DNA from 3 places in the Vibrio sp. 9-16B-A1 genome. Region 1 is predicted to be linked to each of the others. Evidence: predicted binding sites of a transcription regulator. Region 1 holds the regulator's gene; each other region holds the start of a gene.
The links. Region 1 encodes PurR, which represses purine synthesis genes. Its sites were predicted from a motif close to TNANGNAAACGTTTNCNTNA; they were not measured.
Positions count from the first base shown of each region.

Region 2: a site for PurR is predicted at 5,859-5,878, ahead of metK (methionine adenosyltransferase). Genes of this name have one in related genera too.
Region 3: a site for PurR is predicted at 7,852-7,871, ahead of pckA (phosphoenolpyruvate carboxykinase (ATP)). Genes of this name have one in related genera too.

Region 1 covers NZ_JBSDZD010000002.1:207,171-217,656, forward strand. The annotation lists gene mukB (chromosome partition protein MukB) at 1-2,202, opposite strand, end outside; gene mukE (chromosome partition protein MukE) at 2,199-2,906, opposite strand; gene mukF (chromosome partition protein MukF) at 2,887-4,224, opposite strand; gene cmoM (tRNA uridine 5-oxyacetic acid(34) methyltransferase CmoM) at 4,227-5,021, opposite strand; gene elyC (envelope biogenesis factor ElyC) at 5,137-5,979, shown strand; gene torR (two-component system response regulator TorR) at 6,054-6,767, opposite strand; gene torD (molecular chaperone TorD) at 7,000-7,647, shown strand; gene purR (HTH-type transcriptional repressor PurR) at 7,954-8,958, shown strand; cyclic di-GMP riboswitch class I at 9,118-9,220, shown strand; gene ACVB80_RS04685 (TfoX/Sxy family DNA transformation protein) at 9,328-9,918, shown strand; gene ACVB80_RS04690 (TVP38/TMEM64 family protein) at 10,137-10,486, shown strand, end outside.
Region 2 covers NZ_JBSDZD010000009.1:200,751-211,236, forward strand. The annotation lists gene ACVB80_RS15745 (hypothetical protein) at 1-1,123, shown strand, start outside; gene ACVB80_RS15750 (glycosyltransferase family 2 protein) at 1,120-2,088, shown strand; gene ACVB80_RS15755 (hypothetical protein) at 2,082-3,563, shown strand; gene tkt (transketolase) at 3,702-5,696, opposite strand; gene metK (methionine adenosyltransferase) at 6,027-7,181, shown strand; gene ACVB80_RS15770 (SprT family zinc-dependent metalloprotease) at 7,269-7,757, shown strand; gene ACVB80_RS15775 (endonuclease) at 7,837-8,535, shown strand; gene rsmE (16S rRNA (uracil(1498)-N(3))-methyltransferase) at 8,612-9,343, shown strand; gene gshB (glutathione synthase) at 9,356-10,306, shown strand; gene ACVB80_RS15790 (YqgE/AlgH family protein) at 10,329-10,486, shown strand, end outside.
Region 3 covers NZ_JBSDZD010000018.1:61,192-71,677, reverse strand. The annotation lists gene gspG (type II secretion system major pseudopilin GspG) at 1-317, opposite strand, end outside; gene gspF (type II secretion system inner membrane protein GspF) at 421-1,650, opposite strand; gene gspE (type II secretion system ATPase GspE) at 1,650-3,143, opposite strand; gene gspD (type II secretion system secretin GspD) at 3,140-5,167, opposite strand; gene gspC (type II secretion system protein GspC) at 5,214-6,131, opposite strand; gene hslR (ribosome-associated heat shock protein Hsp15) at 6,420-6,809, shown strand; gene hslO (Hsp33 family molecular chaperone HslO) at 6,825-7,700, shown strand; gene pckA (phosphoenolpyruvate carboxykinase (ATP)) at 8,042-9,670, shown strand; gene ACVB80_RS21795 (AsmA family protein) at 9,785-10,486, shown strand, end outside.

The sequences.
Region 1 (10,486 bases):
ATCTTCCGGACAGTCGTCCAGTTCAACCAGCTTCTCTTTAATGCCATCCAGATCAGACACAACAATCGCGTGACGGGCCGGGCCATACATGGCACTGAAGTAAGGCGCATCATCAATGGTGATGTCATCGTAGATTTCAGACAGCAGCACACCACCAACGGTATCGGCCAGGCCTTTCAGGCGCGGGTCGTTTGAACCGCCCGGCGAAGCCAGACGCTCAATTTCCGACTCAAGCTGAGTGCGCTGCTCTGCAAGCTTGTCTTTGGCGATGGACTGGGCTTTTTCCTCTTCCATCACCTGCTGCATCTGGCTCATTACTGACTGGCTGTCAGCAAGCTCTGCACCGGTCTGCTCACGCAATTTCTCCAGTGCGTCGTTCGCTGCAATCCAGCCCGGGGCAATAGCTTCGTATTTTTTGATTCCGGCATCGCAGTCCTGCTCTGCGCGGCGAAGTTCACTGCGCGATTCACGCAGCACTTCCTGCTCGTGTTCCAGGCTTTCAACGCGAGCCGCGTGACGCTCGCTCTCCTGCTCTACGCTCAGTTCATCTTCCAGCACGCTCTGATGCTGTTTCTGGTACCCGTCCACCAGCTTGCGCACCTGTGCCTGCTGATTTACCCGGCGCTCCAGGTCATTGAACGACGAGCGAAGCTGAGCTTCGTTTTCCAGCTGACGGCGGGCATTGGCGCCCTGCTCCAGAACCTGTTTCGCTTTGGCTGCTGCCTCACCACGGGCAACTTCGCCAGCGATATCGCGGATCAGGCGGTAAGCCTGGTCAAACTGCTCTGCAGCCGCAGAGGAGAGATCCAGCTGGTGTTTTTTCGCCAGAAGCTGCTCAGTCTTGTCGCTTTCCTGCTGCTTAAGCTCAGCAACCAGGGTCGCGGCGTTGTCTTTATCCAGACCGTCAAAGCCACTCGCCTGACGGGCTTTCTCCAGCGCTTTCAGCGCCTGCTGGTACTGAAGTGCACGGGTCTGCTGCACGTCCAGCGCCTGCTGGTAATCGGCCAGCTGGGTTTTCAGGCTGTCAACTTCTTCTTCGCCGACCAAAGCCTGCTCTTCAGCCATGGCTACGCGCTCGGCGGCTTCTTCAACCACCATCACCTGCTCTTCCAGGCGCTCGCTCAGCTCTTCCAGATCTTCCTGGTAGCGGGCGATCTTCTCCTGCTGGCGCAGGGCATTCTGAACCAGCTGAAGATGATCCTGAGCGGCCTGATGATCCTGCTCAAGGCCCGACTCCTGCTCGATCAGCATGCTCAGCTCTTCCTGAACGCGGCCAAGCAGTTCATTCTGGCTGACCAGAGTCTCACGTGAACCAAACAGCTCGCTGCGCAGCGCCATGGTCTGTTCCAGTTTGCTGCGGCGCTCGTTGGCGTGGCGCATATAGTCTGCCGCCACGTAGTTGGTCGATTCGGTGATCAGGTGTTTAAACAGGTCACGGTCTGCCTGGGTGGTTTTGATCGCTTCCAGCGTCATGCGGTTTTCACGCAGCGCCGATTCCATATCCTGGAACGCTTTCTTAACCCCGCCGTTTTGCGGCAGCAGGTAGTCACGCAGTGAGCGGGTGATCGCGCTTGAAATACCGCCGTACAGCGACGCTTCGATCAAACGGTAGAACTTGGAACGGTCACTGCTGTTACGCAGTTTCTTCGGCAGTACGCCCAGCTCAAACATCACTGAGTGGTATTCCACCACCGAGTTGAAAGCCTTGTACTGCACGCCTTCCATCTCTGCCACGCACTCTTTTACCTCGTTCACCTGGCGAACGCGGGCGTGCTTTTCAGAAACAGTCTCAATAAGAACATCGGTCGGCTTGATATGGCTTGGCAGGCCCTGAATCACAAACGGCTTGATGTCTACTTTCTTGTCACGACCGGCAACCTGCTGCAGGCGCACGGCAAACAACACACGCTGGTTACGGGAGTTCACAACATCCAGAGCCGCGTAACAGGAACCTGGCTGAAGCTTACCGTACAGGCCCTTGTCGCGTGACGCCTGAGAGCTGCCCGCTTCGGTGGTGTTACGGAAGTGAAGCAGGCTCTGATCCGGGATCAGTGCAGTGATAAACGCCGCCATTGTGGTCGATTTACCTGCACCGTTACCGCCGGACAGCGTGGTGACCAGATTGTCGATATCAAAGGTACGGGCAAAAAAGCCGTTCCAGTTAACCATGGTCAGTGATTGATATTTACCTCTTTCAATCATGCTTCTTCACCTTCTGTATCCTGTTGCTCCTGCTCATCAAGCAGGCTTGCCTGACTCGGCTCCTGCTGATGCACCACGGCTTCACCGTCACGGATCAGACGCAGCTGCGCTTCGCGTACATCGTCGCCCACACGAACATCCGCACCAAAGCGGAACACCGCTTCGCTGATGCGGAACTTACCGCTGTCACCAATTGAGATCAGCATGCCCAGACGGCGCAGACGGCGCAGCGAGGTACGTACTTTCTCAAACAGCTTCTCTTTATCAAGGTCAGAGCCACTGGCGCGGTTGGTCGCCAGCTTCATCAGCTTCTTCTCGTCTGCCAGGGCCAGCAGTTCGTCATACAGCTCCTGGTTAGTGAAGATGCCTTCGTGTGCCAGGCGCTCAGGGCTGAGGTAAAGGAAACAGAGTACTTTACCCACCAGCATATCCAGTTCAGACAGAACGCTGCGGCCAATCAGGGAAGTGGAGCGCGGGCGCAGGTAGAAAAAGCCTTCCGGCGCTTTTACCAGTTCGGTGTTGTAGCGCTGGTAAAACAGCGCCAGTTCGGTTTCAAAGTCACACAGCAGGGCGTGGTTATCCAGATCTTCAGATGAGATATGACGGCCTGCACGCAGCGCGCTGTCGAGCGCAGGAAACAGCGGATTTGAAATCGCTTTAGCCAGTTTCTCTGGCATATATTCTTCAGTATTTGTCGATGACATTTGCTTGTACCTTTGCACCAAAATCGTTGATGGCCTGCCAGTCCGGCTGAATCGCACGGTAATCTGACTCTGAGTAACCCAGGCGTACCGCCTGGTCGACAACGATTCTGGCTAAATCGAAATGATGTGTTTGCGGGTGAGCGGCGAGGTAGTCGCGCAGCACCAGACCAAGGTCAATCGGTGCGCCCTGCTCTTTGTGTACTTTAAGCATTGCCGCGATCCGCTCGGACAACTCATCATTTACCTGTTCGAATTCTTCGTATTCCACGTCCAGTGGCACTTCACCGGTGACCTCGTCATTACGCAGTACCAGCGCTTCGTCGCGCATATCGCGCAGTCGCTCGGCATCGGCGAACGTCAGCTGCCACGGCGCATCGAAGTAGTCTTTAATCGACTGACGCAGGCGCTGGCTGAAGGCCCGGTTCTTATCCATATCAATCGCGGTACGGATAAATTTGTGTACGTGACGGTCGTAACCGATCCAGAGATCGATCGCCTGCTGTCCCCAACTTACGATGCGATCGAGCTTCATCTGCAGCCCATACAGGGTCTCTTCGATAAACTCCAGCTCACTCTGGCCGTAAACCAGCTCCTGAATGTCCAGCAGCTGAGTCTGCATCTCATCCCCCGCAGCCTGCAGGGTGTCCTGCAACTCACGAAGGGTGTCGGACGTCTCGGTCAGCAGCGATTCACAACTGCTAATCGCTTCGCGCCAGTCCTGGTTTAACAGCTCTGCAATCTGGTCTTTAACCGACTGCTGCTGCTCGTCCATGACACGCTGGTTAAGGTCGATCTGGTCAAAGATCTCGCCAACCGAGTACTTCAGCACGCCGTATACGTTTTTCTTCCAGTGCCCCGGAGTACCACCTTCTTTGGCTGCGGCGATGGCTTTTTCCATCTCATCAGCAACCATAGAGAGCTGAATAGAGAGCCGGAGTTTGGAGAACTCACGGTGGCGTACATAGTAATCAGTGATACCGACAGCCAGCGGGCTGAGACGATAGATGCTCGCCCCTTCGGTCATCTCACTGGTAAACCGGCTTAACAGGCGCTGGCGCACCATTTCGTTAATAGCATTGTTGGCGCGAAACGCCGATGCTTCTCCGGTTTGCTCAAAAAAGCGGGTGACAATAGAGAACGCGTCATGCAGCTCCCCTTCGCCCAGCTCTTCATCAAATCTTTCATTGCTTAATACAGCTAACGCGATCAAAAAAGCCAGGCGCTCTGTCGATAAGCTCAATGAGAAATCGTGTTGCTTAACCCAGCCGACCAATTCATCGATTGGCTGCTCAGCAACATCCTGTGAAAATTCACTCATTGTCAGTCCTGTTGTTGTTCTTTCTTCCGGGCCAGTACATGAATGTAGCGGCCCAGAGAGCGGTATGGCTCCTGACGACACAGCTTTCTTTCGAGAGCCAGTACGTCCTCAGGCTGGTAATCGCCCATATACTGGTGATTACCTATATAATCATGGAAACAGCGAATGCCAGATTTGACTTCTATATCAAATCCGGACTGTCCTATCCACTGGTAAACGTCTTCCGGTATCAGTCCCTGCTGTGGCTGCAGCTTAAAGCGCTTGCGGTGTGGCATGCCATTCAGCACGTGCGGAATGTTGCCACACACCACATTTTTGTAGACCAGGCCGTGGTGGTTGTAGAACATCACCGATGCCACTCCACCCGGTTTAACCTGCTCAAGGACTTTTTCAAGTACAGCGCGGGGCTCAGCAAGCCACTCCATCACGGCGTGAAACAGCACCAGATCCACCTGGGTGTCCAGGTGCTGGTCCACTTCCTGAGCCGGACAATGAATCAGGCGATACTGCTCAAGCAGCCCGTTCTTTTCAATGTCCTCTTTGGCGAGCGTCAGCATTTGTGAAGAGAGGTCACATAATGTGATCTGGTGCCCGCGCTCAGCAATTTTTTGCGACATCTGACCCAACCCGCCACCTGCGTCGAGCACATTCAGGGTTTGTTCTCTATCATTAAGAAGGTTAAGGGCGTAAACTAAATCTTCCCAAACAATGACTTGTCGGATATCACCCTTACCCGTCTGGTAAATATTTTTTGCGAATTTGTGGGCAATATCGTCGAAATTGCGATCTTCTCTCACGGCGGCTTAGGTTATCATGTCTAATCGTGCCGCCTATTCTGGCACAGGATTTCAACTAATAAAGGTCTGTGTGCCTTTTTCATAACCAAGTGATGATTTTTCGGACTATTTGTATATGTTTGAGCTGAAAAAAGTGTTTGCTTCCCTGCTGATGCCATTGCCTGCCCTGCTTATCCTGGGCATGCTGGGGCTGATACTGGTGGCATTCACCTCAAGACGAGCCACGGGCTGCGCAATCATTCTGATGTCGTTTACCGGCATCTTCCTTGCCTCTTTCCAGCCTGTCGCCTCTAAGCTCCTGATGCCACTTGAACGCCAGTACAAAGGCTTTCTTCCGGTCGAAGGAACGATTGATTACGTGATGGTGCTGGGGAACGGCCATATTGTCGATGACGATATTCCGCCCACCTCTGAGCTGAGCAGGATAGCTCTGATGCGCCTGACTGAAGGGATCCGGATTTTGAGAATGTATCCGGGCTCCAAACTGATCCTCTCAGGTTATGCCGGGGGCTCAGAAATCAGTCACGCCCGCATGATGGCCAGAGTTGCACTGGCGCTCGGCGTACCCAAAACCGATATTGTGCTGCTTGAAACCGCCAAAGACACCTGGGAAGAAGCACGCCAGGCCGCCGTGTTTGTTTCACGCAAACGCATGGTACTGGTGACCTCTGCCAGCCACATGGAGCGCGCGATGAATGAGTTCCATGATGCAGGCCTGGACCCAATCCCTGCCCCGACTAATTTCCTGGCACACGATGCACAGATGCAGGCATGGAACCGCTACCGCCCGTCAGCCAAATACCTGGAGTGGAGCGAAACCTACTGGCATGAAACCATGGGCCAGCTGTGGAGCGGCCTGAGAGATTTTGCAGCCGACACTCATAGTCAGGCTTCAGCATCCACCAACGCAGCGCCAACCACAACAACTCCTGCAACGGAAGTTTCTCCGATGGAGTAAAAACACTCTCATTAAGAAAAACGGGAGCACTGTCAGTGCTCCCGTTTTTTTATGCGTATATCCGCAGCCCTGAACTAGTCTCCGGCAAACATATACCCTTCACCGTGGACCGTCACAAAGATCTGCGGGTTCTTCGGGTCCTGCTCCATCTTGGCACGCATACGCCGAATCAGAACATCAATGGTTCTGTCGTTAGGCGCATCCACACGGTGACTGATCATGTTCAGAATACGCTCACGGCTCAGTACTTTATTAGGATGAGACGACAGCGCGACTAACAGCTCATACTCGGCCTTGGTCAGTTTCACCGGCTCACCATTACGGCTCAGCGCGCGGCGCTGAACATCAAAGGTCCACTCACCAAAACGGATAAGCTGTCCGGACTCTTCCTTACGGGTCTCACTTGAGCGGGCCTCAGCCACCAGAGAAATCCGCCACAGCAGGTTTTTCACCCGAACCAGCAGCTCGCGCAACTCAAACGGCTTGGTCACGTAATCATCTGCCCCCATTTCCAGCCCGACAATGCGGTCAATACTGTCGGTACGGCCGGTCACCAGGATAATACCGATATCCGACTGGCTTCTCAGCTCCCGGGTCAGCATCAGCCCATCTTCACTGGGAAGGTTGATATCCAGCATCACCAGATCCACACTGCTGTTTGCCAGCACTTCGCGCATCTGCTCGCCGTTTTCGGCTTCGCTGACGGTATACCCTTCATTTTGAAAGTAACCCGCCAGTTTGCTGCGTGTTACTACATCGTCTTCAACGACCAAAACGTGATAGCTCATCTACACCACTTATATTTCTTCTGATTTCATTATTATTCTATTCACAATCCGTTACATTTCTAGCAAATAGGCTAAAATTAATAGTGTTTCCCGGGTTTTATTGATGCAAGACAAACCGGAGACGACTGTTAACATATTGTCAAAACAACACTTTTTCTTACATAACCCGACCGGATGCTGTTCATATATATGCGATACAATCGCCACATCAATAGTTTACGGAGTACCCGACATGCAAGAGAGCAAGCTGTTTAACGAAAAGCGTGCCGAAATATACTGGTGGCTGTCCAGCCTCTTTGCCAGGGAGATCAATGAAAAAGAGCTGGCGACCTATCACACCCCTGAGATCCGCAGCTTCATCAGCGGCCTGGGTGAAACAGAGCAGCTGAAAGCGTCCACTACCGCCCTGGTTGATGCCCTTAACCGTCTGCAGGACAGAGAAGATGCCATGATCGAACTGGCCGCTGACTTTTGTGGTCTGTTCCTGACCACTGACAAAAACGCCGCCCTGCCCTATGCCTCGATGTACATTGGCAAAAGCGGCCTGCTCAATGATGAGCCTGCCCGGCAGATGGAAGAACTGATGCAGGAAAAAGGCATTTCAATGCAGGAAGGCTTCAACGAACCGGCGGATCACCTGGCCGTTGAGCTCGATTTTTTGGGTAACCTCATCATCCGCTCCAACGAGTGTGAAAAACCGGAGAAGTTCGAAGCATCGCTCCTGGAACAGAAAGCCTTCATTGATGAGTACCTGCTGAGCTGGGTTCCTCAGTTTAAGCAAAAATGTCAGCAGTTTGACGAGTTTGGTTTTTATGCCGCGGTAGCGTCGCTTTTGCATGACTTCCTGATCCTGGACGGACACTACCTGGCGGGCGAATAGGCCTGCCAGACCTTTTTAGCTGGCGTTAAGAAAAATTAATTTGTGTGATGGAAACGCGGCAAAATGACATATTTATGATTGTCAGGTCTCAATTATGAGTCTAGAATTGTGACCGCAAACGATAAAATATGATAAACCATTTGGAAAGCAAGGTAAGCCGCTGTTAGTTAGCGGTTTTTTGTTTTTTAACAGATATGTTTTCAGCCAGGTTCGCTTTTCACGCCAACTTTTCTGACCGCAGTATGGCCTTTTCCCCTGCGGCAGAACTGATAAAAGCGCCCATACGGCAGAAACAGGAACAAATATATGGCCACAATTAAAGATGTTGCGCGTTTAGCTGGGGTGTCCACCACCACAGTCTCGCACGTGATTAACAAAACCCGCTTTGTTGCTGAAGCAACGCAGGAAAAAGTGCTGCAGGCAGTAAAAGAGCTAAACTATGCTCCGAGTGCCGTAGCGCGCAGTCTGAAATGTAATACTACCCGTACTATCGGTATGCTGGTCACCCAGTCAACCAACCCGTTTTTCTCGGAAGTGGTTGATGGTGTGGAAAGCTACTGTTACCGCCAGGGCTACACCCTGATCCTGTGTAATACAGGCGGTATCTACGAAAAGCAGCGCGACTATATCCGCATGCTGGCAGAAAAACGTGTCGACGGCATCCTGGTGATGTGTTCTGACCTGACCGAAGAGCTGCGTGAAATGCTTGATGCTCACGCGGACATCCCTAAAGTTATCATGGACTGGGGCCCTGAAAGTTCAGGTGCCGATAAGATCATCGATAACTCAGAAGAAGGTGGCTACCTGGCGACCAGTTATCTGATCAAAAACGGCCACAAAGACATTATGTGTCTGTCTGGTCAGTTTGAGAAAGCGATCTGTAAAGAGCGTATCGCCGGTTACAAACGCGCAATGGAAGAAGCCGGTCTGCCATTCGAAGAGAAGAACATCATTGAAGGTAACTTCGAATGTGATACTGCTGTCATGGCAGCAGAGCAAATCCTGGCGATGGACAAACGTCCGACCGCTGTGTTCTGCTTCAATGACACCATGGCGCTGGGTCTTATCAGCCGCCTTCAGGAAAAAGGCTTACGCGTCCCTGATGATGTTTCCGTGATCGGTTACGATAACATGGACCTGTCGGCGTACTTCTCGCCACCACTGACGACCATCCACCAGCCTAAACGCCGTGTGGGTAAAACAGCATTCGAGCTGCTGCTGCAGCGCATCAAAGATAAAGAACATGAGCGCCGCGTGTTCGAGATGCAACCTGAGCTGGTTGAACGTAAGTCAGTTAAACGCCTTGGATAAGGCAGCATAATGAAACAAAGCACGCATAACGCGTGCTTTTATTTGGATCAATGTCACACTAAATGCAGACGAGTGTGATGTTAATTCCGCTTTTTCACTATTATTTTTTATATCAGGCTTTCTCCGAAATACGATTTCAAATGAAAACCTGAACTGATGTCACGCACAGGGCAAACCACCTGAAAGGGTGGGACGCAAAGCCACCGGCCTAATCCAGTAACTGAGACGTGTCAGGGACTGGGATGGTAGCGGGGTTGCCGATGGCAAATATGCACACCAGCGCGAGCTCGCGCTATCAGTCATGCATCGATTTGCTCAAATGCTCGGACCTGAATTTAGTGGCGGAACTTCTAAACCGGGACATACAGCATGAACAAACCTACTCTAAAAAACTCGCTGAGACTCTTCGAGAGTCTGGGAACTATTAAATCCCGTTCAATGTTCGGAGGCTTCGGCGTCTTCGCGGACGACGTAATGTTTGCACTGGTGGTTGGCGATACCCTTTTCATCCGCGCTGACAACCAGAAAGCAAAAGATTTCAAACTGGCCGGCTTCGAACCTTACATTTACAAAAAACGCGGCTTCCCCGTGGTCACCAAATACTTCGCCCTGCCAGAGGCAATGTGGCAGACACCGAACATCATCATTGAAGAAGCCACCCACGCACTCGAAATTGCCCGCCAGGAGAAAGAGCAGCAGGCTCAGGCCAAACCTGACCGTCTGAAAGATCTGCCTAATCTTCGCCTTGGTACCGAACGAATGCTTAAAAAAGCCGGTATCTGCAGTGTGGAAGAGCTGCAAAATCAGGGTGCAGCAGGCGCATATAAAGCCATCCAGCAAAGCCATTCAGGCAAAGTGGGCGTAGAACTGTTATGGGCGCTTGAGGGAGCGATCCGCGGCAGTCACTGGTCTGTTATTCCACAGGCCCGGCGTGATGAACTGCTCAGTCAGGTGGGCTAAAAATTTAACGTGAACAAACACCGGCTTGATGCCGGTGTTTTTGGTTGCGCGGTACGTGGTACGTGGTACGTGGTACGTGGTACGTGGTACGTGGTACGTGGTACGTGGTACGCAGTTTACGGGCTTTACCGGCCACCACAATGAAACTCTTTATATCTGAAAGAAATCTCACTGTTTCCCTGTCATAATTCTAAGAGACATAAAAACGGAATATTGAGATGAACAAAAAGGTCGTTATCGGAATCGTACTGTTAGCCGCTATTGTGGGGCTGGGTTATCAGTTTGGTCCCCTGCTGACTCTGGAAAACGCCAAAACGCAGCAGGCGGCGCTGGCGGGCTTTATTGAACAAAACTTTTTGTTAGCCTTTGGTGGCTACTTTCTTTTATACGTTGCGGTGACCGCGCTTTCCATTCCCGGCGCTACCGTGGTTACCCTGCTGGCTGCCGCCCTGTTTGGCTTTACCAACGGCCTGCTGCTGGTCTCTTTCGCCAGCACCCTTGGTGCAACCCTGGCATTTCTCAGCAGCCGCTACCTGCTGCGTGACTGGGTCCAGCAGCGCTTTGGCAG
Region 2 (10,486 bases), on a different contig from region 1:
GACCGGATTTCGTCATGATCACGCCTGGCTGAACTGGCTGAACCGTATGAGCTGGCGGCTGTGCGTCCTGCTGGCGCTGTTTATGCTGCTCGACCGGCCGGTGAATGAGTTTATGCAACCTTTTCATGACAAAATAGGCCTGCCACTGCTGGTGATGAGCCTGTGCGCAGCGCTGTTTTTCTTTACCCTGAAAAAGCTTTCCCCGCGCTTTGACAGCAGCGTGACGGCAGGCTTTATTATGCCTGCCATTATCTGTTTTCTCCCGTTTGCAGCGCTGTTCCCCACTTTCCTGCTCGGTCCTTACCATGAGTTCCCGGCCATGCTGCATACCTACTGGCTCGACTACGTGACCGAGGCCATGTCATCGCTCGATTACTGGCGACTGCTTGGCTTTATGAACAGCTACAACTATCTGGTACTCTGGGCTGCCGTCGCGCTGCTGCCACTGTTTTTGCCACTGACCCCGCTGCTGCGCTCAATATGGCTGATCACCACCGCCGGATTTGCCATTCCGTTTTTCTGGCAGGTCCGCACCATCTCCATCGTGTTGCTGATCGCCCTGCCCCTGCTGACCATTGCCTGCATCACCCTGCTGTCACGCCTGACCCGCACCCCAACCGGATTCTGGATCTGCATCCTTGCGCTCAGTCCACTGTGTATCCTTTCGCTCCAGGCCCGGCTGGGCGGCCAGCAACAACAGCGACAGGCCGCAGCAGAGATCTCCCCTGTCCAGCGCCTGGAGCCGGTACTGAACAAGGGGCTGAGCCGGAAAAACATCCTCGCGCCGCTCAGTTACGGCGCGCCAATGCTGGCCCTGACGGATAACGCCGTGTCCGCTGCGCCCTATCACAGAAATGTACGCGGCAACCAAATGGTCATCAGCCTGCTGCAGCAAACTGATATGCAAAGCGCGCAGGAACAGGTGTCTCAGCAGGGATTCGACTATGTACTGCTCGGGCCGGATATCGCCACCCGGGTGATTGCTGACCATGCGGCGCCGGATGCACTGGTTAAACGCCTGCTGGCAAGGCAGCCACCGGCCTGGCTTAAACCCGCCGGAGAATCGCAATACGGCGTATTGCTGTATGCCGTGATCAAAGATGAAAAGGGGGAGACACCATGAACCAGTTACGCATCGCCGTGCTCCTGCCCTGCTATAACGAACAGGGAGCGATAGGAAAGACGGTCGCTGATTTCTCCCGGGCCCTGCCCGGTGCCTGTGTGTATGTGTATGACAATAACTCTGTTGATGGCTCGGTCCGGGAGGCAGAAGAAGCCGGCGCCATAGTGCGGCATGAACCCAGACAGGGCAAAGGCGAAGTAGTCAGGCGCATGTTTGCCGATATCGAAGCCGATGTGTATGTACTCGCCGACGCCGATGATACCTACGAGGCAGAAGCCGCGCCGGAGATGATCCGTACCCTGGTTGATGAACGGCTCGATATGATCACCGGCACCCGCTCAACAGAAGCCTGCGCCTATCCGTCCGGACATGTTCTGGGTAACCGGGCATTCAGCCAGCTGATCAGCACCTTTTTCGGGGCCGAGCTCAAAGATGTCTTTTCCGGCTACCGGGTAATGAGCCGCCGTTTTGTCAAAAGCCTGCCGGTACTGAGCCACGGCTTCGAGATAGAAACGGAGCTGAGCGTCTTCGCCCTGATGCACCGCCTGCCGGCCAGAGAGATCGCTACCATGTACCGCGCCCGCCCGGAAGGCACGGTAAGCAAACTGCACACCTTTAAAGACGGGTTTAAGATCCTCAATTTTATTCTGTTCCTGCTGCGTGACGTCAAACCGCTGCAGTTCTTCTCAACCCTTTCTGCGCTGCTGGCAATCCTCTCCCTGGGTCTTGGGATCCCGGTGATCCTGGAGTTCTGGGAAACAGGCCTGGTGGCCCGCTTTCCTACTGCCATTCTCTCCAGTGCCACAGGGGTGCTCTCCGGGCTGTGTCTGTTCAGCGGCTTTATTCTGGATAATGTTTCAAGGGCCAGGCTGGAGACAAAAATGCTGGCCTATCTGGCGCAGCCCGCACTGCAGGGTTCTGATGATGTTCCCGGAAAGCGGGGCTGGGATAAGCCGGAATGCTGAGCGTAAAGCCCGGCTCTGGTGAGGGTTTCAGGTTCTGGTATCTGCTGTTCTCTGTCCTGGTTATTATGCCGGTCTGGAGCTTTGAAAACCTGGCCATGGTCGATGCGCCGCAGCACCTGTCACAGCTTGCTGACATTAAGTCGCTGCTTTATGGCAGCCATTTCATCTCTTCTGAGGTGTATCTCAACCTCTTTACCCCTTACCTGACAACAAACCTGCTCCTGACACTGCTCACTCTGCTCAGCTCTCCGGCGGTGGCCTTAAAGGCTGCAACGTCATTTTATCTGTTAGTCCTGCCCTGGTGCTGCCTGAGGTTACTGCGGCTGTATAAAAAACCTGAGCTTTTGTGTCTGCTCTGTTTCCCGCTGTTGTATAACCTGCCATTCAACTGGGGATTTATTCCATTTATGGTGACCGCCGCCCTGGGCTGCCTGTGGCTGGTCTCTCTGCTGGAGCGGGACATTTCGCATTTCAGTCTCCCTCATATCGCCATCTCTTATGCCCTCGCATTTGGTCATGCCATGGCCTGGGGACTTAACATCGCCTATATACTCACCTGGCTGATATTTAACAGAAAAATCTCCCGCCATAATGCCGGCTCCCTCTTTCTGCTCCTCAGCCCGGCGGTCTGGCTGCTTTGCTGGTCTTTCTACGTCTCCGGCAACGAAGCTTCCGCTAACCTGGTTGACCTTATCTATCAGTCACTATTTGAAAAAACAGCAATACTGATAACCGGCCACCTGATGGGTAATGACCTCCTGTTTGGCGGTATCAGGCTCCTGCTGTATGGCTATCTGTCGGTAAGACTGCTTGGTATAACCCGATCATTCACTCCGCCCCACCAGCTGATCATAGCTACCCTTGCCCTTTTCTATCTGCTGCCATCGCTGCTGTTTTCGACCTCTTTTTTTTCTGACCGCCTGGCGATACTGCTGCCGGTCTTTCTTCCCCTGTTATTCGACAGCATAAAAAAGAAGACGGCCTATACGCTGCTTGCCACTCTTTGTCTTCTTCTTGCCGTCACTTCCCGGCTAAATCAGCAGTGGATACTGGAGAGAGAAAGGCAGGACTTTGAGTCTGTCACTCACAACATACCGGCCAATACGCATGTGTTTTATATCTCTGACCCGGATGACTTTGGTTACTACAAATTCGGGCTGATGCTGGTCCCTTATTACCTTCATTACGGCCACTGGCTGAGAGCGGAAAAAGAAGTCCTTATCGATTTCAGTTTTGCTTATTACTTCAACCAGCCTGTACGCCATCTCAAAAAGCGAAATATAAACAGCCGCACCAACAAACAGTATCTGGCCATGGACTGGAGTCTCATCAGCTACCACGACTTTATTCTGGTCAGGGACTGCTCTTTAGCGGATCCGGAAGTTATCGCTGCAGCAACCGGCTACCTGTTCACCGGACAACAAAACTGCTGGGCGCTGTTCAGGCACAACTCTGTGGATGAAAGGGAGCTGTAAATCAGGTTCTGAAAGTTCAGGGAGAAAGAAGAAAAGAATTTATAACGGAAAGGGGAAACCTTCCGGCAGGGAAATTAAGCTTTAAAACAACACCAGGGAGCAAATGCTCCCCGGTGTTACAGCATAATCAATGCAGCTTTATGCCAGCAGTTCTTTCGCTGTGTTTACCACGTTTTCAGTGGTGAAGCCGAACATTTTGAACAGCTCACCCGCCGGTGCAGACTCACCGAAGGTGGTCATACCGATGATGCGGCCGCCAAAGCCCACGTACTTGTACCAGTAGTCAGCGATGCCCGCTTCAACTGCGATACGTGCAGTTACGTCTGATGGCAGTACCGCTTCACGGTATGCTGCATCCTGCTTGTCGAATGCATCGGTAGATGGCATAGAAACTACACGTACTTTCTTACCTTCTGCTGTCAGCTGGGCTGCTGCTTCAACCGCCAGTTCAACTTCAGAACCGGTCGCGATGATGATCAGCTCTGGTTTGCCTTCGCTGTCTTTCAGGATGTATGCACCCTTAGCGATGTCAGCAACCTGCTGTGCATCACGCTCCTGCTGCGCCAGGTTCTGACGTGAGAAGATCAGTGAAGTCGGGCCGTCTTTACGCTCGATAGCCAGCTTCCACGCAACCGCAGATTCAACCTGGTCACACGGACGCCAGGTGCTCATGTTTGGTGTTACACGCAGGGAAGCGATCTGCTCAACCGGCTGGTGAGTCGGACCATCTTCACCCAGACCGATAGAATCGTGAGTGTAAACCTGGATGTTCTGCACTTTCATCAGCGCAGCCATACGCATTGCGTTACGCGCGTATTCCATGAACATCAGGAAGGTTGCACCGTAAGGTACGAAACCACCGTGCAGTGCGATACCGTTGATGATCGCAGTCATACCGAACTCACGTACACCGTAGTGAACGTAGTTACCAGACGCATCTTCAGCAGTCAGAGACTTAGAGCCAGACCACATGGTCAGGTTAGAAGGTGCCAGGTCAGCAGAGCCGCCCATGAACTCTGGCAGCATCTTACCGAATGCTTCCAGTGCGTTCTGAGACGCTTTACGTGATGCGATGTTCGCAGGATTTGCCTGCAGATCAGCGATGATCCTGCCAGCTTCTTCTTCCCACTGTGCAGGCAGGTCGCCGTTCATACGACGCTTAAATTCTGCCGCCAGCTCAGGGTAAGCCGCTTCGTACGCTGCCAGCTTCTCGTTCCACGCGCTTTCGCCCGCTGCACCCGCTTCTTTCGCATCCCACTCAGAGTAAACGTCAGCAGGGATTTCAAAAGGAGCGTGCTCCCAGCCCAGGAACTCACGCGCTGCTTTGATTTCATCAGCGCCCAGAGGAGCACCGTGACAGTCGTGTGAACCCGCTTTGTTTGGTGAACCGAAACCGATGATGGTTTTGGTACAAATCAGGGTAGGACGAGGGTCAGCTTTAGCCGCTTCGATAGCCGCATTGATCGCTTCCGCGTCGTGGCCGTCAACAGCAGGGATTACGTGCCAGCCGTAAGATTCGAAACGCTTAGGCGTATCGTCAGAGAACCAGCCTTCAACTTCACCGTCGATAGAGATGCCGTTGTCATCCCAGAACGCGATCAGTTTGCCAAGACCCAGGGTACCTGCCAGAGAACACGCCTCGTGAGAGATACCTTCCATCAGACAACCGTCACCCATGAACACGTAGGTGAAGTGGTCAACGATGTCGTGGCCTTCTTTGTTGAACTGAGCAGCCAGAGATTTTTCAGCCAGTGCCATACCAACCGCGTTGGTGATGCCCTGACCCAGAGGACCTGTGGTGGTTTCAACGCCAGGCGCGTAACCGTATTCAGGATGGCCAGGCGTTTTCGAATGCAGCTGACGGAAGTTCTTCAGATCGTCGATAGACAGATCGTAGCCAGTCAGGTGAAGCAGAGAGTAAATCAGCATAGAGCCGTGGCCGTTAGAAAGTACGAAACGGTCGCGGTCTGCCCACTCTGGGTTCTGTGGGTTGTGCTTCAGGTGGCTGCGCCAAAGAACTTCAGCGATGTCAGCCATGCCCATTGGGGCACCTGGGTGACCAGAGTTTGCTTGTTGAACACCATCCATGCTTAGAGCGCGGATCGCGTTTGCCAGATATTTACGAGAAGACATGTCTGCTCCTGAGTGCATAAGCGATTAGTAAGATTTCAATTGGGGCCGGATTCCGGCGGCGCGTATTGTCTCAAAGCCCCCCGCCCTCTGCAAACGTTTTACTGGCCATTTTGCCGGACTTTAAAGCGTTTTTTTCATAAATCCCCTACTCTGTTTGGCTTTTTACGCAATCGTTTGGTTTTGTGACTTAATAAATTTGCGCTTGTAATTCACGCAGTGTGAACTAGAATAGACGTCTAGATGTAGAAACACCTACAAAACACATTCCATAAGCCGGTGAGCATTTATGAGTCTCGGTGGCTTTAATCACATAAACTATTCGGAGCTCTTATGGCTAAGCACCTGTTTACTTCTGAATCGGTATCAGAAGGTCATCCAGATAAAATCGCAGATCAGATCTCAGACGCAGTACTGGACGCAATTCTGGAGCAGGACCCTAAAGCACGCGTTGCATGTGAAACTTACGTGAAAACCGGCATGGTCATGGTTGGTGGTGAGATCACCACTTCTGCATGGGTTGATATTGAAGAGCTGACCCGTGAAACCGTTCGCGAAATCGGCTACGTACACTCAGACATGGGCTTTGATGCCAACTCATGTGCTGTTCTGAACACCATCGGTAAGCAGTCTCCGGACATCAACCAGGGCGTTGATAAAGCGGACCCTAAAGAGCAGGGCGCAGGTGACCAGGGCATCATGTTCGGTTACGCAACCAACGAAACCGACGTGCTGATGCCGGCACCGATCACTTACTCTCACCTGCTGATGGAGCGTCAGGCAAAAGTACGCAAGAACGGCACCCTGCCGTGGCTGCGCCCGGATGCGAAATCTCAGGTAACTTTCCAGTACGACCAGGGCAAGATCGTTGGTATCGACGCGGTTGTTCTGTCTACCCAGCACTGTGACAGCATCTCTACTCCGGATCTGCGTGAAGCGGTAATGGAAGAGATCATCAAGCCGGTTCTGCCTTCAGAGTGGCTGAGCAAAGAGACCAAGTACTTCATCAACCCAACCGGCCGTTTTGTAATCGGTGGTCCTATGGGTGACTGTGGCCTGACCGGCCGTAAGATCATCGTAGACACCTACGGCGGTGCAGCGCGTCACGGTGGTGGTGCGTTCTCTGGTAAAGATCCATCAAAAGTTGACCGCTCTGCAGCTTATGCAGCGCGTTACGTGGCTAAAAACATCGTGGCTGCCGGTATGGCTGACCGCTGTGAGATCCAGCTGTCTTACGCTATCGGTGTTGCTGATCCTACTTCTATCATGGTGGAAACTTTCGGTACTGAGAAAGTGTCTCACGACATCATCATCGAAGCGGTACGTCAGTTCTTCGACCTGCGCCCATACGGCCTGCAGGAAATGCTGAACCTGCTGCAGCCTATCTACAAGAAGACCGCTGCATACGGTCACTTCGGCCGCGAAGAGTTCCCTTGGGAAGCGACCGACAAAGCAGAAGCACTGCGCGACTTCGCTAACCTGAAGTAAGCTCCAGGCTGAAAATCTGGCATACTGAGCCCTGACCTGCCGGTCAGGGCTTTTTTTTATCTGAGGAATACCGTGCCGTCACCCGAAATCACCCCGCAGCTTATCAGCGACTGTCAGCGCATTATCGAAGAGTGCGTGGACAAAGCCTCCCGCTACTTCAATACCCGCTTTCCCCTGCCGGAGCTGAGCTTTAAGCTGCGCGGCCGCGCGGCCGGTAAGGCATATCTCCAGGCCTGGCAAATCAAGCTGAATCCGGTACTGCTGAGCGAAAACCGCCAGACATTTCTCAGTGAAGTGATCCCCCATGAAGTCGCTCATCTTATTGTTTACCAGCTGTTTGGGCGGGTACGCCCGCATGGCAAAGAGTGGCAGAGCGTGATGCTGCAGGTTCTTGGGGTAACACCAAACACTACCCACAGCCTGGATGTCAGCTCAGTACAGGGCAAACAGTTTGCTTATCGCTGTGGCTGCCAGAAGCACCTGCTCAGTGTCCGCCGCCACAATAAAATTGTCCGCGGTCAGGCCCGTTACCATTGCCGTGACTGCCAGCAGCAGCTCTGCGCCGAGCCAGCCTGAGTTATCCGTCCTCCACTGAACTTGGCAGCCCCTGGCCCCGGCGTTACACTGAGCTTTTGACAATAACCTCATCAGTCTCATGCGAATCTCAGTCTGCGCCGCTTTGCTGGCGGCGTTTATCAGCCAGAGCGCACTTGCCGCTCACCCCACCTCATTCAGTCAGGCCAAAAAAATAGCCCGACAGATCTACGATGATCACCCGGTCAGCTTCTACTGCGGCTGTGATATCCAGTGGCAGGGAAAGAAAGGCATTCCCGATCTTAACGGGTGCGGCTATCAGGTACGCAAACAGCAAAAACGTGCGTCACGGATCGAGTGGGAACACGTGGTGCCCGCCTGGCAGTTTGGCCACCAGCTTCAGTGCTGGCAGGAAGGCGGACGAAAAAACTGCAGCAGAAATGACAAAGCCTTCCGCCGTATGGAAGCCGACCTGCACAACCTGACTCCGGCGATCGGCGAAGTCAACGGTGACCGCTCTAACTACAACTTCAGCCAGTGGAATGGCCTGGACGGCGTCAGCTACGGCCAGTGTGAGATGCAGGTAAACTTTAAACAACGCAAAGTCATGCCGCCAGACCGCGCCCGTGGCTCTATCGCCCGCACTTACCTGTATATGAGCAAAGAGTACGGCTTTAAGCTCTCCAAATCCCAGCAACAGATGATGCTGGCGTGGAATAAGCAGTATCCTGCGGATAAATGGGAGTGTGAGCGGGAGAAAAGAATTTATAAGCTGCAGGGCAACCGAAATCCTTTTGTGTCACAGCAGTGCGCGAATTAGAATTTCACTATCCGGGCCTTGTTTTTTTAATCAAAGGCATCAATCTAACCATTATCAGTATTTAGCGGACAAACCTATGAGAGTGCCACGTATTTACCACCCCGAGCCAATCAGCCAGCTGGGGCAACTGAACCTGAGCGATGATGCCGCCGGACATATCGGCCGGGTACTGCGCATGCAGCCGGGTCAGGAAGTAGTGCTGTTTGACGGTAGTGACCACGAGTACCCGGCGCAGATCAGCGAAGTCAGCAAAAAGCACGTCAGCGTTGAAGTGACCGAAAAACGTCACCGCAGCATTGAGTCCCCGCTGGATCTTCATCTGGGTCAGGTGATCTCCCGCGGCGACAAAATGGAATTTACCATTCAAAAGTCCGTAGAACTGGGCGTCAACACTATCACTCCCCTGCTGTCTGAACGCTGTGGCGTTAAGCTCGATACTAAGCGCTTCGAAAAGAAACTGGCTCAATGGCAGAAAATCGCCATCGCTGCCTGTGAGCAGTGTGGCCGTAACGTGGTCCCGGAGATCCGCCCGATCATGCAACTGGAAGAGTGGTGTGCCGAGCAGAGCGATGCGCTTAAGCTCAACCTGCATCCCCGCGCCAAATATTCGATCAACACCCTGCCGGGCCCGATCGAAAAAGTGCGTCTGCTTATTGGCCCGGAAGGCGGGCTGTCCGCTGAAGAAATAGCCATGACCGAGCAGTATCAGTTCGAAGAAACCCTGCTTGGCCCGCGTGTACTGCGCACGGAGACCGCAGCCCTGACTGCGATCACCGCACTTCAGGTCCGTTTTGGTGACCTGGGATAACCGGAGAAAGTAATGATTAAAATCGGCATAGTGATGGACCCGATTTCGTCCATCAACATAAAAAAAGATTCAAGCTTTGCCATGATGCTCGAAGCCCAGCGCCGCGGCTGGGAACTGCACTACATCGAAATGCAGGACCTGCACCTGGATCAGGGTATTGCCTTTGCTGATACCAAAGTGGTCACCGTACAGGAAGACCCGAACGGCTGGTATCAGTTCCACTCTGAGCAGACCATTCGCCTGTCTGAGCTCGATGCAGTACTGATGCGTAAAGATCCACCATTCGATACAGAATACATCTACGCGACTTACATTCTTGAGCGCGCTGAAGATGAAGGCTGCCTGATCGTCAACAAGCCTCAGAGCCTGCGTGACTGCAACGAAAAACTGTTTACCGCCTGGTTCCCGGACCTGACCCCGACGACCATCGTGACCCGCAAAGCAGAGAACATCAAAGCGTTTCGCGAGAAGCATGGCGATGTGATCCTCAAACCTCTTGACGGTATGGGTGGCGCATCGATCTTCCGCGTTAAGGCCGGCGATCCTAACGTGTCCGTTATCATCGAAACCCTGACCAACCACGGCCAGACTTATGCCATGGCACAGACTTTTGTACCGGACATCAGCAATGGTGACAAACGTATCCTGGTGGTCGATGGTGAGCCTATGCCTTACTGCCTGGCCCGTATCCCGGCCAAAGGCGAGACCCGCGGCAACCTGGCCGCCGGTGGCAGCGGTGAAGTGCGCCCGCTGAGTGAGACCGACCGTAAGATCGCAGAAGCGGTCGCGCCGGTACTGAAAGAAAAAGGACTGATTTTTGTCGGACTGGACGTGATTGGTGATAAGCTGACAGAAATCAATGTCACCAGCCCGACCTGCATCCGTGAAATTGAAGCGGCGCATGACATCTCCATCACAGGCAAACTGATGGATGCCATCGCAGCCAGGACTGGCAAAGCGTAATACCGAACCGAGCGGAGTAAGTATGAATCTGACCAATCACTTTCTGATCGCCATGCCAGGTATGAGAGATCCTTTCTTTCATCAGTCGGTGATCTACCTGTGCGAGCACAATGACGAAGGTGCCATGGGACTGATCATCAATGCTCCGATCGATATTTCGGTGGAGAACATGCTTAAGCA
Region 3 (10,486 bases), on a different contig from region 1:
CCCCACGGGTCGTTTGGCAGGCGCTTGATGTAACCACCATCACGGTAGTTACGCGGCTCTGGGCTGGCTGATGGCTTGCTTACCAGCGCTTCCAGACCCTGGTCTGTGGTCGGGTAAACACTGTTGTCCAGCTTGTACATATCCAGCGCATTCTCCAGCGCCACGATATCGGTGATCGCTTTCTGCTGATCGGCTTTCTCTTTGTTGCCCAGCAGGTTAGGCACCACGAAACTGGCCAGAATACCCAGAATCACGATAACCACCATTACTTCCAGCAGGGTAAAACCTGACTGCTTCTTATTGATTTTTTTACCCATATTTCCTCCAAAAAAACTCAGAAGCGAGATTTAAAGAAACGGGGAACGAGACAGTGCTGCTCTCTCGCCTCTCGCAATCCCGACTCCCGCAAGCTAACAATAACTACCCCGACACCAGATTGTTCATCTCGATGATTGGCATCAGGGTCGCAATAACAATAAACATCACAATGCCCGCCATGCTGACGATCAGCAGCGGCTCAAACACACCAATGGCCATGTTGACCTTGGCTTCAAAATCCCGGTCCTGGTTATCCGCTGCCCGGGTGAGCATCTGCTCCAGTTCGCCACTCTGCTCACCACTGGCGATCATGTGCAGCATCATAGGCGGAAAGAGCTTCGTCTGCTCAAGAGATTTGCGCAGGCTGACACCCTCGCGGACCCGGTCAGCGGATTCCAGTACCTGCTGTTTCACGTACTGGTTGCTCATTACATCCGCCGCGACTTTCATTCCGTCCAGCAGCGGAATCGCACTGGAGGAACAGATGGACAGGGTACGGGCAAAGCGGGAAGTGTTCAGCCCCGACGCCACCTTACCGATCACCGGCAGGCGCAAAATTTTCTTATCCCACGCCAGGCGAAATCCCGGACTGCGCAGGGCCATTTTCAGACCAATAATCACCACCAGCAACAGCCCCAGAACGGCAAAACCCCAGTCCTGAACAAAATCACTCATCATCAGCAGAAACTCGGTCGAAGCAGGAAGTTTCTGCCCCATGTGCAGGAACTGCTCCACCATGGTCGGAACTACCGTTGCCAGCAGGAATGCCACGACCGCGACCGCGATAAGGGTCAGCATGGTCGGGTAAATCATCGCCTGCTGCAGCTTGGAGCGCAACTTCTGGCGATTCTCGGCGTAGTCTGCCAGGCGGTCGAGCACCTTATCAAGGTGACCGGATTTTTCGCCCGCCGCCACCATGGCGCGGAACAGGTCATCAAACACCTGCGGGTAGTCGGCCATACTGTCGGCCAGGGTGTAGCCCTCAATAACCCTTGAGCGCACCGCCATCAGCATAGTGCGGATGCGTGGCTTCTCGGTCTGCTCGGCCACCGCTTTGATACACTCTTCCAGCGGCATCCCGGCCTGGACCAGGGTAGAGAGCTGACGGGTTAAAAGCGCAAGGTCACTGGTTTTGATCCCGCGCTGAAAGCTCATCCCTCCGGATGATTTGGTGGCTGACGCGCCGGATTTGCCTTTCGCCTGATTCACCTCAACCGGCAACAAACCCTGCTCTTTGAGCTTATGGCGTACCTGACGGGCGTTGTCGGCCTCCATCACGCCTTTTTTCTGTTTACCCCTGGCATCGAGCGCCTTGTATTCAAATGCCGCCATCAGCCTTCCTTGGTTACCCGCATCACCTCTTCAAGGGTGGTGATGCCCAGTGCGACCTTGCTCAGGCCATCTTCACGGATACCCGGGGTGTTTTCGCGTACATAACGTTCGATTGCCTGCTCACCGGCTTCCGCATGGATCAGCTCCTGGATCTGCTCATTAATCAGCAGCAGTTCATGGATGCCGGTACGGCCACGGTAGCCCTTGTAGTTACAGGCTTCACAGCCACACGCTTTATACAGCACCAGAGGCTTGTCGCCCTGATGGTCAAACAGTTTCGCCTGCTGGTCATCGGCCTGATAAGGCTGCTTACAGTCATTACACAGGGTACGTACCAGACGCTGGGCCAGCACGCCGAGCAACGACGAAGAGATCAGGAATGGTTCAATGCCCATATCCCGCAAACGGGTGATCGCACCTACTGCAGTATTGGTGTGCAGGGTGGACATCACCAGGTGACCGGTCAGGGAAGCCTGAACGGCGATCTGGGCGGTTTCCAGGTCACGGATTTCGCCCACCATCACCACATCCGGGTCCTGACGCAGTATCGCGCGCAAGCCGCGGGCAAAGGTCATATCGACTTTCGGGTTCACCTGAGTCTGACCGATACCGTCAATATCAAATTCAATCGGATCTTCAACGGTGAGGATATTACTCTCGGTGCTGTTCAGCTCCTGCAAACCGGCATAGAGCGTGGTCGATTTACCCGAGCCGGTCGGGCCGGTCACCAGGATAATCCCGTGCGGGCGTTTGATCAGGGTCTGGAAGCTGTCGTGGTTTTTATCTGTCATACCGAGGCTGTGCAGATCCAGCCGGGTGGCGTTCTTATCCAGCAGACGCATTACCACCCGCTCGCCGTGTGAAGAGGGCATGGTCGAAACCCGCACATCCACAGCACGGCCACCGATACGCAGCGAAATCCGGCCATCCTGCGGGACACGCTTTTCAGCGATATCCAGGCGGGCCATAACCTTAACCCGGGAGACCAGCAGCGGAGCCAGTTTACGGCTTGGGGCCAGCACTTCACGCAGCACACCATCCACCCGGAAGCGGATAGAGAGGCTTTTCTCAAACGTCTCAATATGAATATCCGACGCGCCCTCTTTGATCGCTTCGCCCAGCATGGCATTGATCAGTTTGATGATAGGCGCATCGTCTTCCGACTCCAGCAGGTCTTCGTTCTGCGGCAGTTCTTCTGCCAGCGAGAAGAAGTCGTCGTTGTCGGCACCGATGTCTTCCATCAGCTGACGGGCTTCTGAAGAATCCCGCTGATAGATCTCGGTCAGGCGGGCATCAAATTCCTCATGACTCAGGGCAACCGGCGTAAAGCGGCTGCCGCATACCCGGGCGACCTCGGTCAGGGTTTCACGGGCCAGCGGCGCTACATACAGCAGTTGTGGCAGCTGGCCGGCTTCTTCACCGTGTGTCAGAGCGGCTTTGTGCCGGTTGGCAAAAGCAAACGGCAGGCGTGTCACGGCTTGCACTTCACTCACTGTTTGGCCTCCAGCTGCTCAACAAAGGCCTGAATCTCCGGCGGATGCTGAATATCATCACCATACTTTGGCAGTACCGGGATATGGCTGTCATCCATCAGCTTCAGGCCCTGCTCGGCTTTAAACAACTGCTCAGCACGGATGTAGTTGTACTTACGCTGTGAGATGCCATCAGCCGTCACGCCATCGCGGATAATGGTCGGCTTGATAAACACCATCAGATTCTTTTTCTCGACCTGGGTACTGGTGGACTTGAACAGATGCCCCAACACAGGAATGTCACCCAGCAGCGGGATCTTGGACTCACTCTCCAGTGCACGCTCATCAATCAGACCACCCAGCGCCAACATCTGACCGTCTTTGATCATTACTGAAGTGTTTAGCTGACGCTTGGCAAAACGCACGTCTACCGCGCCGTTGGCGCCGAGTACGTTAGAGACTTCCTGCTCAATGGTCAGCTGGACTGAGTCACCTTCGTTGATCTGTGGCACCACTTTCAGCTTGATGCCCACCTCTTTACGCTCCACCGTCTGGAACGGGTTGGAGTTGCTCGAACTGGCGGTTGAACCGGTCAGGACCGGCACCTCTTCACCAACGATAAACGAGGCTTCGCCGTTATCCATCACGGTAATGCTCGGCGCAGAGAGGATGTTGGAGTTGGAATCGCTGGCCACAGCGCTGATCAGCGCGGTCCAGTCGCCCATCATCAGGCTGACAGCCGCACCGTTCACCCCGCCAAGGGCTGAGGCTAACTTGCTGTAGTCACCCTTCTTAGTTGTTTCTTCGTAGTACTTAATCGCTCCGGTACTACTGTCACGAATTGGCTTTTTCTCAACAGTATCTTTGGCTTCTTCCAGACCCACCATTACGCTGCCTATAGGCGCGCCGGTGTTGCTGTACTGGATCATCGCACCGGTACTCATATTGCCCCACTGAATCCCCAGGTTGGCGAGATCACCTTCTGCCAGTTCAACGATCATTGCTTCGATAAGCACCTGGGCACGGCGGATATCAAGCTGGGAAATCACCTCTTCCAGCGCACGCATAATATCCGGTGGCGCGGTCAGAACCAGTGAGTTGGTCCCTTCATGGGCCGCAATCATCACTTCGCCGCGCTTCTGGCTGCTGTTTTTCGAGCCACTGCTCTTCTCCGCCTGCAGGTTTTCAGATACCCCTTTCAGCACCTCCACCATATCTTCGGCTTTGGCGTATTTGAGGTAGACCACGCGGTTATTACCTTTGGAGGCCATCTCCACATCCAGCTGCTCGATAAGCTTCTTGAGACGCTTACGCACCTGAGGGTCACCGGAGATCAACACCGAGTTGGTACGCTCATCGGCGACCAGCTTCGGCTGCAGGAAGGCAGGCATGTTCTTGTTATCAGAAGACTTGTTCAGAGCTTCAACAATCCGCACCATTTCAGACGCCGAGGCATTACGCAGTTCCACCACCTGAACCTCTTTATCACCGGCACGGTCAACCCGCTCGATAATTTCCGCCAGACGGTTAACCACCGCCGCACGGCCTGTGATCAGAATGATGTTGGCCGGGTCATAGTGCACCACGTTACCTGCACCAGCGTTATCATTCAGCTGGCGCAGCAGCGGAGACAGCTCACGCACTGAGACGTTGCGCACCGCCACCACCCGGGTTATCACTGCATCCCCTTCAACTCTTGGAGAGTCGCCTACTACAGGGACAGCAGAGGTCTTGGCGTCTTTGTCGCGAATGATCTTCAGTACGCCGTTTTCCATCTCAACAGCTGCAAAGCCGTACACTTCCAGAACGTTGAGGAAAAATTTGTAGTACTGCTCTTCGTTGAGGACATCATAACTGCGCACATCGATAGTGCCGCGCACCGCCGGATCCACAATAATGGTTTTCTCCAGATTGCGTCCGACCGTGTTGATAAACTCTTTAATGTCCGTGCCTTTAAAGCTGGCGCTGAACTCACTGGCTATTGCCTGTGAGCAGAGAAGGCTCCCTGCCAGCAACCATGCGCCTTTGCTAAACCACTGTTTCACTTGATTCTCCCACTGCGTACGTGTTCGCCCTGCCTGGCCGGTACGCTTAAAACTCAATAAATATGTCGTGCAACTGACCGTCACGCTCAACGGTCAGGTTCAGTTCTGTCAGCTCATTCATCAGCTGCATCAGTTTACCCATGGTCGCCGGGTCAGTCAGGTCATCCCCGTTCAGCTGGGTGGCGATGTCGCCGTCTTTCAGCCCTACGGAATCAAACAGATCCCGCTGACTGCCCGGTGCCACCCGGTAGCCCATCAGTTTTCCGTCCCGGCGCACCTGCGACAGGCGAATATACTTCAGGACAGACTGAGGGTTTGAAGATATTTCCGAGCGGATCTGCTCCAGACGGCTGCGGTCAACCCGGCCGGTACTCTCACCGGTTACCGGAGGCGGAACCCGCTGCGATTGCTGAGAAAGTTTGCTGTATTCGATGCCCTGCAGCATCAGGGTTTCATCCTGGCCCTGGTTTTCGATGATCGCCCGGTCTGCCAGCACCGCTTTTAGCTTAGCCTGGGTACCGTCGATCACTTCACCAACACCATAAGTATCCTGTTTGCCACGGTTGGCAATGATTGCCAGACTGCGTGACGGGTCCGAGCTGGCGACCGCACCCACCAGAGTCAGGTTAAGCCGGGTTTTCGGTGCATCCACCACCTGAGGCGTGACGGGTTTGGCAACCGGTTTATCCGAGTAGCGACCAAAAAGATGAGCGTTAAGAAGAGGGCTCAGGGAGAGCGACTGATGCTCAGACGCCTGCTGACGCACCGATGGCGGACTCCAGCGTGACGGCGCCTGGCTTTCATCCAGGGTGCTCCAGACGAGCTGACCGGTCAGCCAGCCGGAAGCCGCGATAAGACCCAGGCTCGTCAGCAGACTGAGTCTGGCCTGATGTCCTGTGATAAAAGTCAGAGCTTTGTTTAAGATGGCATCGAGCTGGAGTTGTTGCACCATACGGGCTGGCATTGCTGGCGTTCCCTGTCCTTACTAATTCTTACCGGAATACTGAAAGGCCGTCAGCCTACACAAGGACTGGCAGCTTGTCATACGAAATCATCATGACATTTCCATAAGCGGGCGCTATGCCTCACTACAAACAGATAAAGTCAGGCCTTGTTAATATTTTGCTAAACAAAAACAAGCTAATACACCGGCATTTCTGGCCTGAGCCGCTTTGCCCGCTTGAAAAAGCGCCTTACTGCCACCATTGTTGATTTCAGCATTGAAGTCAACGATTAGAGGCCTGAATTTACTATGAGTTCAAACAGTATCGCAGTTCGGCTGGATAAATGGCTCTGGGCGGCCCGTTTTTATAAAACCCGTTCGATTGCCCGTAATATGGTTGACGGCGGTAAAGTCCATTATAATGGCCAGAGAAGCAAGCCAAGTAAAATTGTCGAAACCGGAGCTGTGATCTCGCTTCGGCAGGGAAATGAAGAAAAGACAGTCATTATCGAAAAACTGTCGGATCAACGCCGTGGTGCGCCGGAAGCCCAGACGCTCTACCGGGAAACCGAAGAGAGCATCAAGAAAAGGGAAGAGAATGCCCAGAAGCACAAACTCAACGCCCTGCACAGCCCGAGTCCGGAACGACGCCCGGACAAGAAACAGCGTCGTAATCTGATCAAATTTAAACATCAATAAGCCGGAGCTAAACCCATGGCCAACAACATGTTGCACCGCTACCTGTTCGAAGATCTTTCGGTACGTGGCGAACTGGTACAACTGGATGAAACGTACCAGAAGATTATTTCAAGCAAGGAATACCCTGCCCCAGTCAAGAACCTGCTGGGTGATCTTCTGGTTGCAACCACACTGCTGACGGCAACCCTGAAATTTGAAGGTTCAATTACCCTTCAGCTGCAGGGCGATGGTCCGGTATCACTGGCCGTGATCAACGGCGACCACGACCAGAAAGTCCGTGGCGTAGCGCGCTGGGAAGGCGATATCGCCGATGATGCCGGCCTGCACGATCTGATGGGCAAAGGTCATCTGGTGATCACCATTACGCCAAACAAAGGCGAGCGCTACCAGGGCGTGGTTGGCCTGGAAGGTGACACCCTGGCAGACGTACTGGAGAGCTACTTCCAGCGTTCAGAACAGCTGAAAACCCGCCTGTGGCTTCGCCAGGGCGAGCACGATGGCAAGCCGCACGCAGCAGGAATGCTGATTCAGGTAATGCCGGACGGCACCGGCAGCCCGGATGACTTTGAGCACCTGGAGCAGCTGACTGACACCATCAAGAATGAAGAGCTGTTTGGCCTTGAGGCAAACGACGTACTGTACCGCCTGTACAACCAGGAAACAGTAAAAGTCTTTGAACCTCAGCCGGTCGAATTCCACTGTGGCTGTTCACGCGAGCGCAGCGGTGCGGCGATCCTGAATGTTGAGCGTTCTGAAATAAATGACATTTTGGCCGAGTGCGGAACACTTTCTTTACATTGTGATTACTGCGGCACGACTTATTCGTTTGACGAATCTGACGTGGCGGAAATTTTTAGTCATTCAGCCGGCGGCAACTCAACCGTTCACTGATAAGCACAAAAAATTGACCTGACATCACGTCCGGCCAAAAGCCTTACCAAGCCAGCTCCACGCTGGCTTTTTAATGCAAAAACCCCACTAAATCACACACTTATCAATAGCAAAAATTCACTTTATTTTTTGCTGAATGATTAATTTGATCTGGCGCAAAGGTTTGCTTTGACTAAAAAACAAACTGTTAGAAATTGTGACCGACACACAAAACCCCCCCGATTTTAAGCAGCAATTTTTGATAAACATCCCTGTTTTGTATGTGACCAGTTGCTACATTGAGTACAGATTAAAAATTACAACATTACAAAATCCCTACAAATATCCTACAAGGAGCACCTATGACCGTTATGGAACATACTAAGGCTGCACAACTCGATCTCACCAAATATGGACTGACTGACGTAAAAGAGGTTGTTCGCAACCCAAGTTACGAGATGCTGTTCGAAGAAGAGACCCGCCCTGAACTGGAAGGATACGAAAAAGGTATCGTGACAGAGATGGGAGCTGTTGCTGTAGACACCGGTATTTTTACCGGACGCTCACCAAAAGATAAATTTATCGTTAAGGATGCCTCAACAGAAGAACACATGTGGTGGACCTCTGATGCGGTTAAAAACGATAACAAGCCTATCACGCCTGAAGCGTGGGCAGATCTGAAAGAACTGACCACCAGGCAGCTGTCTGGTAAGCGTTTGTTTGTTATCGACGGTTTTTGTGGTACCAACGAAGACACCCGTCTCTGTATCCGGGTGATCACAGAAGTGGCCTGGCAGGCACACTTCGTGAAAAACATGTTTATCCGTCCAACCGAAGAAGAGCTGGTGAATTTCGAGCCTGACTTCGTGATCATGAACGCAGCGAAAACCACTAACCCTAAGTGGAAAGAGCACGGCATGAACTCGGAAAACTACACCGTATTCAACCTGACCGAAAAGATGCAGCTGATCGGCGGTACCTGGTACGGCGGCGAAATGAAGAAAGGCATGTTCGCCATGATGAACTACTTCCTGCCTCTGCGCGGTATCGCGTCGATGCACTGTAGTGCCAACGTAGGTGAAAAAGGCGACACCGCTGTCTTCTTTGGCCTGTCCGGTACCGGTAAGACTACCCTCTCTACCGATCCTAAACGCGCGCTGATCGGTGATGATGAGCACGGCTGGGATGACGAAGGTATCTTCAACTACGAAGGTGGCTGTTACGCGAAAACCATCAAGCTTTCGAAAGAAGCTGAGCCGGACATCTACAACGCAATCCGCCGTGATGCCCTGCTGGAGAACGTAACCGTTCGTCCTGACGGCTCTATCGACTTTGACGATGGCTCGAAGACAGAAAACACCCGTGTTTCTTACCCGCTTCACCATATCGAAAACATCGTTAAGCCGATTTCCAAAGCGGGCCACGCTCAGAAAGTTATCTTCCTGACGGCAGATGCATTCGGCGTACTGCCTCCGGTAGCGAAACTGACTCCTGAGCAGACCAAGTACCACTTCCTGTCTGGCTTTACGGCCAAGCTGGCGGGTACTGAGCGCGGCATCACCGAGCCAACCCCGACCTTCTCGGCCTGTTTCGGCGCGGCCTTCCTGACCCTGCACCCAACCAAGTACGCTGAAGTACTGGTGAAACGCATGGAAGCGGCCGGTGCTGAAGCTTACCTGGTGAACACCGGCTGGAATGGTACCGGTAAGCGTATCTCGATTCAGGATACCCGCGGTATCATCGACGCAATCCTAGACGGTTCTATCGAAGAAGCAGAAACCAAGCAGATCCCGGTCTTCGACCTGAAAGTACCGACTTCCCTGCCTGGCGTAGACCCTACAATCCTGGACCCACGCGATACTTATGTGGATCCGCTGCAGTGGGAAAGCAAAGCTGAAGATCTGGCTCAGCGCTTCATCAAGAACTTTGAGAAGTACACAGACAATGCGGAAGGTAAGGCACTGATTGCCGCCGGCCCTAAACTGGACTAAGCCATATTTTTCCTGCCAAGCCCCTCTTTTGAGGGGCTTTTTTGTTGAAAGTGTGTTCGTTTTGCTTCACTCTGGGATCCAACGGCCAAAATGGTCTCCGCCGGATTCATGGATATGAAAAAAGCCACTGCACTACTGATCCTGTTGCTGTGCCTGCCGCTGGCTGGGGTACTGGTGCTGTTTGGCCTGCTCCATACCGGCTACGCAACCCCGATTATAAACTACCTGGCTCCGAAACTGACCGATACACAGGTACGGGTGGAACTGGCCGAGTACCACTCTCCTTACCACTTCTCCCTGCATGGGGTTGAAATCAGCACCAGCCCTGAGCCGCTGTATATTGAAAACCTCCAGCTGTGGCTCAATCCCGCGCTTATCCAAAACAACAAACTCATCATCGACAGCGTACTGCTGAGTGGTTTTACCCTGACCAAAGGTACACCGGTGTTCAGCTGGCCGAAACAGATCCGGCTCAATCAGCTGGCCGCTGAACACCTTGACTATTCCAATGGCCCGCTGGTGATCCGCGAACTGGCTTTCCAGATAAAAAATCCCCGACCGGCACCATCCGGTACCCTGCCGTGGTTTGGAGAATGGCAGGCTTCCGCCGATCAGGTGTACTGGCGTGGAGAGGCTATCAACCAGCTATTAGCTGACGGGGATTACCTGCCAGAAAGCAAAAAGATCTACGGGCTCTCATTTAAATGGCGCGGTGCGGATTTTTCCACCCAGGCCCAGTGGCAGGATGGAGAGTGGCACCTGATCAACAGCGCGATAAACAAACTAAACCTGAAATCCAGCCGCTTAACCCTGCCG